Regions from separate parts of the Ectopseudomonas khazarica genome, predicted to be linked through region 2. Evidence: predicted binding sites of a transcription regulator. Region 2 holds the regulator's gene; the other holds the start of a gene.
What was found. Region 2 encodes FliA, which starts transcription of late flagellar genes. Its sites were predicted from a motif close to CTAAAGTTTNNNNNNNNNNNGCCGNTAA; they were not measured.
Positions count from the first base shown of each region.

Region 1: JLK41_RS04165 (methyl-accepting chemotaxis protein) is a predicted target of FliA. The motif match lies at 1,986-2,013, and genes of this name have one in related genera.

Region 1 is NZ_CP068551.1:915,089-920,544, forward strand. Features, by position in the region: gene JLK41_RS04150 (DUF1631 domain-containing protein) at 1-306, shown strand, start outside; gene ampD (1,6-anhydro-N-acetylmuramyl-L-alanine amidase AmpD) at 498-1,046, shown strand; gene ampE (regulatory signaling modulator protein AmpE) at 1,059-1,892, shown strand; gene JLK41_RS04165 (methyl-accepting chemotaxis protein) at 2,196-4,226, shown strand; gene JLK41_RS04170 (TatD family hydrolase) at 4,275-5,054, opposite strand; gene cra (catabolite repressor/activator) at 5,134-5,456, opposite strand, start outside.
Region 2 is NZ_CP068551.1:3,367,636-3,373,091, forward strand. Features, by position in the region: gene JLK41_RS16050 (chemotaxis protein CheA) at 1-1,277, opposite strand, end outside; gene JLK41_RS16055 (protein phosphatase CheZ) at 1,290-2,078, opposite strand; gene JLK41_RS16060 (chemotaxis response regulator CheY) at 2,098-2,472, opposite strand; gene fliA (RNA polymerase sigma factor FliA) at 2,573-3,319, opposite strand; gene fleN (flagellar synthesis regulator FleN) at 3,316-4,146, opposite strand; gene flhF (flagellar biosynthesis GTPase FlhF) at 4,236-5,456, opposite strand, start outside.

The DNA of each region.
Region 1 (5,456 bases), 2.5 Mb from region 2:
CCGGAAGTGATGTTGCCGGACGACGACGAGGCGCTGCTGCAGGTAGACAGCCTGCGTGTGGGCAGCTGGGTCGAATTCCAGGAAGACGAGGAGCACAAGCTGCGTTGCAAGCTGGCGGCCATCATCAAACCGACCGGCAAGTACGTGTTCGTCAACCGCACCGGCATGAAGGTGCTGGAGAAGAGCCGCAACTCGCTGGCCGTGGAGTTCCGTCGCAACGCCATTCGCCTGCTCGACGATGCGCTGCTGTTCGATCGCGCGCTGGAGTCGGTGATCGGCAACCTGCGCAAGCTGAAGAACGCCTGATCGATCGCCGGTGCGTGCGCTGTCCTCAGGGCACGCGCGCGCCTCCGGCGTGAGGCACTGCATGCCTCGTCCTGTGCCTGAGGGCGCACGACCCATTCGACATTTCCTGTCCCGCGCACATCCTGTTGCCGTCTCGCGCTTGGCCGTCCGGGTTGGCTGCTCTAGAGTGATGGCTCGCTCAGGAGTGTCACATGCAGCTCGACCCCTCAACCGGCTGGTTTCAGGGCATTCGTCATTGCCCATCACCCAACTTCAACGCCCGTCCCGACGGCGAGATCTCGCTGCTCGTGGTGCACAACATCAGCCTGCCGCCTGGACAGTTCGGTACCGGCAGGGTGCAGGCGTTCTTCCAGAACCGCCTGGCGACGGATGAGCACCCCTTCTTCTCCGAAATTGCCGACCTGCAGGTCTCTGCGCATTTCTTCATCGAGCGTGATGGCTCGCTGACGCAATTCGTCTCCTGCCTGGATCGCGCCTGGCATGCCGGTGTTTCCCGCTTCGATGGACGGGACAACTGCAATGATTTTTCGCTAGGTGTGGAGATGGAGGGGACCGATGACCAGCCTTACACTGACAGTCAGTACGCAAGGCTGACCGAGCTGACGCGCCAGTTGCTGGACGCCTACCCGGCCATCTCGACCCAACGCATTCGTGGGCACTGCGACATCGCGCCGGGACGCAAGACCGATCCGGGCCCCGCGTTCGACTGGCCACGCCTGTACGCCACATTGAAGGATTGAGGAGAGGTAGCGATGAGTTTTCTGGTCATTCTGCTGGTGCTTTGGGTCGAGAAGTTCTCCGCCTGGCGCCTGCGCATCCAGCAGGACGGCCCCTGGCTCGCGCAGTTGCGACGCGTGCAGCAGGGCAGTCTGCAGCAGGCGCCGTGGCTGTGCCTGGGCCTTCTGGTGCTTCTGCCCGTCGCGGCACTGGGGCTGGTTCTGCTCGTGCTCAAACCGCTGGCCTATGGCTGGCTTGCCTTGCCGGTGCACCTGCTGGTGCTGATCTACAGCCTGGGCCGTGGCGATCTGCTCGCAGCTCTGGGCCCTTTCCGTGATGCCTGGCGTCGCGGTGATGGGCAGGCCGCCTACCACGTCGCCGAGCGTGACCTGGCGTTGCAGCCGGAAGAGGGCACTCAACTGCTGCAGCAGGTCCAGGGGCACTTGCTGTGGCAGGCCTACCAGAGCTTCTTCGCGGTGATCTTCTGGTATCTGCTGCTCGGTCCGCTGGCGGCGCTGGCCTACCGGCTGCTGGCGCTGACGTCCGAGCACGCCGAGCAGGCCGCGCTGCGCGAGCGGGCGGTTCAGCTGCGACACGCCTTCGACTGGTTGCCGGCGCGGGTGCTGGCTTCCAGCTTCGCCCTGGTGGGCAACTTCGTTGCGGTCACTCGTGCCCTGTTGCACGAGTTGCTCAGCTGGGACATCGCCGCCGCCCAACTGGTGATCAAGGCCGGGCGTGCAGCGGGGGAGATGCCGGCCCCGGTCATGGGTGAGGAGGGCGTGGATACGCTGGATCAGCTGTGGCAGCTGCTGATTCGCGCTGCAGTGGTCTGGTACGCCGCTTACGCGGTGTGGGTGCTGCTCATCTAGCGGTGATCGGAGCGCCCTGGCGAACGTTGGCCGGGGTCGCTGCAACCTCGAAGGCTTCCTGCGAGGCGGTTCGGGGTGTCGCGCGGGTTTAACCTTAAGTTACAGAGAGGCGGGTCGATAAGGGGTATAAGGGGGCGGTAGCCTGTCCTGTTTAGTGATTCGCGTCACATTTATCTGCCTGTATTCGCCGCGTGGATTCGCGCGCCGCAGGTCGGGCTGCACAGGACGCCGTCGTCAGCCCGTGTGAGGCTCAGCGGCCGTTCAAGCAACACCCATAACAATAATGGCAACTGGAGACGTCTAGTGAAGACCGTGTTGTATCCGGCCATCGCGCTGATGAACCGCCTCAGCTTCGGCATGAAGTTCAGTCTGATCAGTGTCCTGTTTTTCCTGCCCATGCTGGTCACCAATTTCTATCTGGTGCGTGACTCCTACCGACAGTTCGTCGGGACCGAGAATGCACTGGAGAGCCTCGAGCTGCTGGGCCAGAGTCTGCAGCTGCGGCGTGACCTGGAAAGCCTCAATGACCTGGTGCAGATCAACTCGATGATCGGCCAGTCCGGCCAGGCGGGCGATCTGGAAAGCCGCATCGGCCAACTGCAGCAGGCACTGAGCGCGGGGCTGCAGGGCCTGGAGCCGGTCACCCAGGATGCCGAGCAGGCGGCCGAGTTCGTCAGCAAGCGCGACGAGCTGCTGGCGGATCTCAAGAGCGCGGAAGGCGAGACGTCGCTGCAGAGCAAGGCGGTCATCGTCGAGAAGCTGCTCGGCTCCTCGCAGGTGTTCATCAAGCTGGTGGCCAGCCAGGCCGGTCTCAGCCAGGACCCGCAGCGCCAGGTTCGCCAGATCACCGAGCTGATCACCAACGTCACCCCGCAGATCACCGACGTGCTGAGCCAGGGCCGTGCCATTGGCGCCTACTCGCTGGGGCAGGGCTTTCTCAACTCGGCGGCCAGCACCAAGTTCGATGATCTGTTGCTGCAGCTGGAGAAGCTGCACGCCGAATATGGCCTGAACCTGCAGGAGGCGCTGGCGGGCAGCGTCGCCGCGCAGAATGGCCTGGGCGGTCTGGCCGAGGCCAGTCGGCAGAGCCTGAAAGACAGTGCTGTGCTGTTCGAGGACCAGGTGATCATCGCCGACAGTCTCGATACGCCCTGGGCCCAGTTCTACGAGCAGGTCAGCCAGCAGATGGCCAGGACCTACGCGTTCAACGATGGCCTGCTGGCCTTTCTCGATAGCCAGCTGAGCGAGCGCCTGACCGAGAACCGCGCGCAGATGGTGTTGCTGGTGGTCGCGCTGGTGGTGGTGTTCCTGCTGATCGTCTACCTCTACAGCGGTTTCTACGTGTCCACGCGCTCGACCCTGAAGACCCTTGGCCAGGTCATGGACAAGGTGGCGGCCGGCGACATGACGGTCACCTTCCAGGCGCAGAGTCGCGACGAACTGGGTGAGCTGGGGCAGGTGTTCAACCAGACTGTCATGCGTATCCATGACCTGATCGAACGCGTGGGCCACACGGTCGGCGAAGTGGGCGGCCAGGCCGACCGCGTCGAGCTGGTGTCGGGCGAGAGCAACCAGGCCGTCGCCGGTCAGCGCGCGCAGATCGAGCAGGTCGCCACGGCGATGAACCAGATGTCGGCCACGGCCCAGGAAGTGGCGCGTAGCGCCGCCGCTGCGGTGAACAGTGCACAGAGCGTCAACCAGGAAACGGTCAGCGGCCGGGCACTGGTCGAGTCGCAGGTCGGGGCTATCCAGCGCCTGGCCGGGGAAATCGACCAGTCGGTGGCGGTCATCGACCAACTGGCCAGCGACAGTGCTGCCATCAGCCAGGTGCTGGACGTGATCAAGGGCATCGCCGAGCAGACCAACCTGCTGGCGCTCAACGCGGCCATCGAGGCGGCGCGTGCCGGGGAGCAGGGGCGCGGGTTCGCGGTGGTCGCCGACGAGGTGCGCAACCTGGCCAAGCGCACCCAGCAGTCCACCGAGGAGATCGAGGCGATGATCGCCAAGCTCCAGGGAGGTGTCGGCGCCGCCGTCAAGGCGATGAATGCCAGCCACCAGATGGCCGATGGCACGGTCAGCGAGTCGGCCAAGGTGCAGCAGGCACTGGAGAACATTCTCGGCGCGGTGGGCATGATCGTCGATCAGAACCAGCAGATCGCGGCGGCCGCCGAGCAGCAGACCGCCGTGGCGCACGATATCGACCAGAACATCGTCGAGATCAACCATGCCGGTGAGCGCACCGCCGCTGGCGCGAGCCAGACCGAGCAGGCCAGCCGCGAGTTGAGCGAACTGGTCACCCGCCTCAAGCAGTTGATCGGCGCGTTCCGCGTCTGATCGGCCCGAGGGCTTGAGTCGCCCTGATCGCGGCTCAAGCCTGGTGGCCTAGCCCCAGCCGAACAGCGCCTCCGCATTGCGGCTGCTGGCCGCCGCCAGCGCCTCGGCCGACATGCCACGCAATGCCGCCAGCTCGCTGCAGATTTCCGCAAGGTGCTCCGGGCTGTTGCGCTGGTTGGCGTGCATGGAGGGCGCCATGTCCGGCGCGTCGGTCTCCAGCACGATGGCCTCCAGCGGCAGCCCGGCCACGACCTTGCGCAGGCGATTGGCCTGCGGCCAGGTCGCCGCGCCGCCCAGGCCCAGGCGAAACCCCAGCCTGATGTATTCGCGTGCTTCCTCGGCGCTGCCGGCAAAGGCGTGGATGATGCCGCCACGCGCCGGACGCAGGCGCTTGAGCGTGGCGATGGTCGCCGCGTGCGCACGGCGTACGTGCAACAGGACGGGTAACTCGAACTCGATTGCCAGGTGCAGCTGGGCTTCGAACAGGGCCTGCTGGCGCTGGCGATCGAGGTGGTCCAGGTAGTAGTCCAGGCCGAACTCGCCAACGGCGCACAGCCTGGGGTGGCCGATCAGCCTGTCCAGCCAGGCGCGCAACTCGCCCAGGTGCTCAGGGCGGTGCTCGTCCAGATACACCGGGTGCAGGCCGAATGCGGCGTACAGACCTTCGCTCGACTCGACCAGCTGCCATAGACGCTGCCAGTTGCTCTGGTACACCCCGAGGACGACCATGCGCTGTACGCCCAGGGCCTGGCTGCGTGCGAGCACCTCGGCGCGGTCGGCGTCGAAGTCCGGGAAGTCGAGGTGGGTGTGGGTATCGATCAGGCGCATCGTTCACTCAGGGTCGACCATTTTCGACCAGGTTGCCAGTACCGGGCGAGCCGCCGCCCCATCGGGATTGCCAGCGGGGTCAGATACGCGCCTTGAAGCTGCGTTCGATGGCCTCGATGCCGGGCTGATAGTCGTCCTGTTCCACGGCTCGTAGGGCCCAGCTCAGCACGCGCTCGGCGATGCGCTCGTGCTGCTGGCTCATCGCATTGACCCGCAGCGGCAGGAAGTCCAGCAACTGGGTGTCACCGAAGGTCGCCAGGCGTATCGCCGGCTGCTGCTCGCCGTGTCGCTCGCGCAGGGCGTCGAACACGCCTTCGAGCAGGACGTAGGCGGTGCTCAGCAGGGCGTCGGGCGGGCCGGCGTCGGCCAATAGCGCCTGCATCTGGCGGTAGCCGCAGGCCC
Region 2 (5,456 bases):
ATCGGCTGCATGCGGGTCTTCATCACCGAGGTCTGCAGGTCCGCAGTGACCACGTCGAGGTTCGACACCGCCTTGGACATCGCCTCGTCGCCGCTGTTGAGACCCAGGCGCACCAGGCGGTTACGCACCAGCACCAGCTCGCCGACCATGTTCATGATCTCGTCGAGGCGCGCGGTGTCGACGCGTACGGTGGTTTCCGCTTCGCTCGCCGCCGGTGCCTTGTCGCCAGCAGGTGCCGGCGCGGCTGCGGCGCGGCCAGCAGCGGGCTCGGCCTTGGCCGGAGCGGCCGGCTTGGCGGGCGCAGCAGGCGCAGCAGCCTTGGCCGCTGCGGCGGGCTTGGCCGCAGGTGCAGCCGGTTTCGCTGCCGGAGCGGGAGCAGCCGGCTCACTCGGTGGTACGAACTTGCCCTTGCCGTGCAACTGATCGAGCAGCGACTCGAACTCGTCGTCGGTGATGTCATCACCGGCAGGCGCCGGCGGTTCGCTGGCAGCGACGGCTGGCGCGGCGGTTTCGGCCGGGCCGGAGAACTGCCCCTTGCCGTGCAGCTGGTCGAGCAGCGCCTCGAATTCATCGTCGGTGATGTCGTCACTGGCAGGCGCCGCCGCAGGTGCGGCAGCACCGGCGGTGCTGGCAGGCGTCTCGACCGGGCCACTGAACTGCCCCTTGCCATGCAACTGGTCGAGCAGCGACTCGAACTCGTCGTCGGTGATGTCGTCACTGGCAGGCGCCGCCGCTTCCACGGCCGGGGCATCGCCCAGGGCGTCGAGCAGCTGTTCGAACTCGCTGTCGGTGATGTCGCCGGACGCCGCAGCAGCCGCAACCGGCTCAGGCTCGGGCTCGGGTTCCGGCGCGGCTGTCACGACCGGCGCAGGCGCCGGCTCGGCACCAGCCGGTTCAGCCAGGCGCGCCAGCGCGGCCAGCAGTTCCGGCGTGGCAGGCGTCGGCTCGCGGCGCTCGCGCACCTCGCCGAACATGCCGTTGACTGCATCAAGAGCCTCGAGCACCACGTCCATCAGCTCCGAGTCGACGCGACGCTCACCCTTGCGCAGGATGTCGAACACGTTCTCGGCTATGTGGCAGCACTCCACCAGCTCGTTGAGCTGGAGGAAGCCCGCTCCGCCCTTGACGGTATGGAAACCGCGAAAGATGGCGTTGAGCAGGTTCATGTCGTCCGGCCGGCTTTCCAGCTCGACCAACTGCTCGGACAACTGTTCGAGAATCTCGCCGGCCTCTACCAGGAAGTCCTGGAGGATCTCTTCATCGGCGCCGAAGCTCATATTGTGTGCTCCTTAGAACCCTAGGCTGGACAGCAGGTCGTCGACATCGTCCTGACTGGAGGCAACGTCATCACGCTTATCGGCATGAATCTGCGGACCTTCACCCCGCGATGGCTCTTTTATTTTTTCCTGTTCGGCACGCAACGCTTCGTGGTCATGCTGAATGCCGGCAAAACGGTCGACCTGGCTGGCCATCAGCATCAGCTTGAGCAGGTTGCCTTCCACCTCGGTCACCAGCTGGGTGACCCGCTTGATCACCTGCCCGGTGAGGTCCTGATAGTCCTGCGCCAGCAGAATGTCGTTGAGGTGATTGGACAGTTTGGCGCCGTCACGCTCGCTGCGCGCGAGGAACAGCTCGACGCGCTTGGCCAGCTCGCGGAACCCTTCGGCGCCCATCTCGCGACGCATGAAACGGCCCCATTCGGCGCTCAGGCTCTGCGCCTCATCGCTCAGGTCATTGACCAGCGGAGCGCTCTGCTCCACCAGGTCCATGGTGCGGTTGGCCGCCCTCTCGGTCTGGGTAACGACGTAGTTCAGGCGTTCGGTCGCATCGGCGATCTGCGACAGCTCCTGCGCATGCGGCATGCGCGGGTCGATCTGAAAGTTGACGATGGCGTTGTGCAACTCACGGGTCAGCTTGCCGACCTCGTGATAGAGCCCGCGATCACGGACCTTGTTGAGTTCGTTGATCAGTTGCACCGCGGCGCCGAAATTGCCTTGTTCGAGGCTATCGACCAGGTCACGGGCGTTGTTTTTCAGGGTCGACTCGAGGTCACCCATCGTGGAGTCATCATGTTCCATAGCACCCTCGCGGCCGACATCAGCCGTTGACTCGCTCGAAGATCTTCTCGATCTTTTCCTTCAGCACCTGGGCGGTGAAGGGTTTGACCACGTAGCCATTCACGCCGGCCTGAGCCGCCTCGATGATCTGGTCGCGCTTGGCTTCGGCGGTCACCATCAGCACCGGCAGGTGCTTGAGACGCTCGTCGGCGCGAACGGCGCGCAGCAAGTCGATACCGGTCATGCCGGGCATGTTCCAGTCGGTCACCAGAAAGTCGAAGCTGCCGCTCTGCAGCATCGGCAGCGCCGACGTGCCGTCATCGGCTTCTGCGGTGTTGGTGAAACCCAAGTCCCGCAAGAGGTTCTTGATGATCCGTCGCATCGTCGAGAAATCGTCAACGATGAGGATTTTCATGTTCTTGTCCAAGTCGACCTCCGTACAGTCCCAAACGTATTGCGCTTGCAACTACGTCCTTTAATCGAGAAACCGCTTCCGCCTGCGAGTACGCCGCTGTTCAGCCTGCGCGCCATTCACTCAGTCGCGAGCGCAGGCGTGCCGCGCACTGACTGTGCAGTTGGCTCACACGTGACTCGCTAACCCCCAGCACTTCACCGATTTCTTTCAAGTTCAGTTCTTCATCGTAATACAGCGCCAGCACGAGACGTTCACGCTCGGGCAAACCGGCGATGGCCTCGGCCAAAGCCGCCTGAAAGCGTTCGTCTTCGAGGTCCCGCGAAGGTTCGAGGTGGGTGTGCCCGGCGTCTTCGTGCAACCCGCCGTGCTCGCCATCCTGCAAGAGGTCGTCGAAGCTGAACAGGCGGCTGCCCAAAGTGTCGCCAAGAATGCCGTAGTAATCCTCCAGACTCAATTGGAGTTCGGCAGCAACCTCGTGATCTTTAGCGTCGCGCCCGGTTCGGGCTTCGACTGCACGAATCGCATCGCTGACCATACGGCTGTTACGGTGCACGGAACGCGGCGCCCAATCGCCCTTGCGTACCTCGTCGAGCATGGCACCGCGAATGCGGATGCCGGCGAAGGTTTCGAAACTGGCACCCTTGCTGGAGTCGTATTTGCGCGAGGCCTCGAGCAGCCCGATCATCCCCGCCTGGATCAGATCATCGACCTGCACGCTGGCTGGCAGGCGTGCCAGCAGGTGGTAGGCGATGCGCTTGACCAGGGAGGCATAGCGCTCGATCAACTGGTGCTGGGAGTCCTGCGCCTGCGCCTTGTTGTACATACGAAGTCCAGAAGCTGCTGTCATACGGCACTGTCAGCCGTCGGTTGCTGCACCAGACGCTCGACGAAGAACTCCAGATGGCCGCGGGGGTTGGCCGGCAACGGCCAGGTGTCGACCTTCTGAGCAATCGCCTTGAACGCCAGGGCGCACTTGGATCGTGGGAACGCCTCATAGACGGCACGCTGCTTCTGCACGGCCTTGCGCACGCACTCGTCGTAGGGCACGGCGCCGACATACTGCAGGGCGACATCAAGAAAACGATCCGTCACCTTGGTCAGCTTAGCAAAGAGATTGCGCCCTTCCTGCGGACTGTGAGCCATGTTGGCCAGGACGCGGAAACGGCTGATGCCATGGTCACGGTTGAGCAGCTTGATCAGGGCGTAGGCATCGGTGATGGAGGTCGGTTCGTCGCACACCACCACGAGGATTTCCTGCGCCGCCCGGACGAAGCTGACCACCGCGTCGCCGATACCGGCGGCGGTGTCGATCACCAGGACATCGAGGTTTTCGCTGATGTCGCTGAATGCCTGGATCAGCCCGGCATGCTGCATCGGCGTGAGGCTGACCATGCTCTGCGTGCCCGACGCGGCCGGCACGATGCGAATGCCGCCCGGCCCCTGCAGCAGCACGTCACGCAGATCGCACTCGCCGGCGATCACATCGGCCAGGGTGCGCTTGGGTGTGAGCCCCAGCAGCACGTCGACGTTGGCCAGCCCCAGGTCGGCGTCCATCAGCATCACCCGCCGACCGAGGTCGGCCAGGGCCATGGACAGATTCACCGACACATTGGTCTTGCCGACGCCACCCTTGCCGCCGGTCACCGCAATCACCTGTACGGGATGCATACCCATGTTCTTTCTACACCTTGTCTAACTTCGACTTGACCATCAGGCCGTTCACTCCCGCGCTCATGCGCGAGAGGGTGCAACATCGTCGCCGTTCAGCCGGCGCGCTGCGCGGGCTGGTGATAGAGCCCGGCGAACAACTGCGCCATGGCGTCCTCACTCGGCTCCTCCGCAGACTGCAGGCCCACTGCGCGGCTGACCAGCTGGTGGCTGCGCGGCACCTGCAGGTCATCCGGAATGCGCGGCCCGTCTGTCACATAGGCTACCGGCAGATGCTGGCCTATAGCCAGACCCAATACCTCGCCCAGGCTCGCAGCCTCGTCCAGCTTGGTCAGTATGCAACCAGAAAGTCCGCAGCGCTTGTAACTATGGTAGGCCGCCTTGAGCACTTGGTTCTGACTCGTTGCCGCCAAAACCAGATAATTCTTCGACTTGATGCGTGGCGACGCCAGGCTCTCCAGCTGCAGGCGCAGTGCCGGATCGTTACCCGGCAGGCCTGCGGTGTCGACCAGCACCACGCGTTTCTTGGCCAGCGGCGTCAGAGCCTGCAGCAGAGACTGACCGGGATCGACCTGGGTCACCGATACGCCAAGGATACGCCCAAGCGTCTTCAGTTGCTCCTGTGCGCCAATACGATAGCTGTCCATGCTCACCAGAGCGACCTGCTGCGCGCCGTACTTAAGCACGTAGCGCGCAGCCAGCTTGGCCAGCGTGGTGGTCTTGCCCATGCCGGCCGGACCGACCAGGGCGATCACCCCACCCTCTTCCAGCGGCTCGACCTTGGGCGTCCTGATCGCGTGAGCCAGGTGGGCCAGCAGCATGCGCCAGGCCTGACGCGGCTCGGCCACACCGGCCACCTTGCTCAGCAGGGCTTGCGACAGCTCGGCCGACAGGCCCATGCGCTGCAGGCGGCGCCAGAGGTTGGCCTGCTGCGGACGACGATTCTGCAACTGCCCCCAGGCGATGGACCCCAGCTGGACTTCGATCAGCTCACGCAGGCCATGCAGCTCGAAGCGCATCGCGTCCAGGGCCCGGGGATCGACCGCCGGTGCAGCGGCGACAGGCGCCTCGAGCGGGCGTTGCGGCTTGACCGGCGTCGCCGGCAGCTCGGGCGCCAGCAGCGACTCGTTGGCGAACAACTGGCGATCCTTGCCGGCATCCTGTTCGGCACGGGTGGTCAGCTCGGCCTGGGCGCTGGCGATGCGCGCCTGGGTCTTGCGCAATTCGGCTTCCAGCGCCGGGTTCGGGCGTGCCGGGGCCGGCGCCTGGTAATCCAGCGCAGCCGTCAGCTCCACACCGCCAGCCACGCGGCGGTT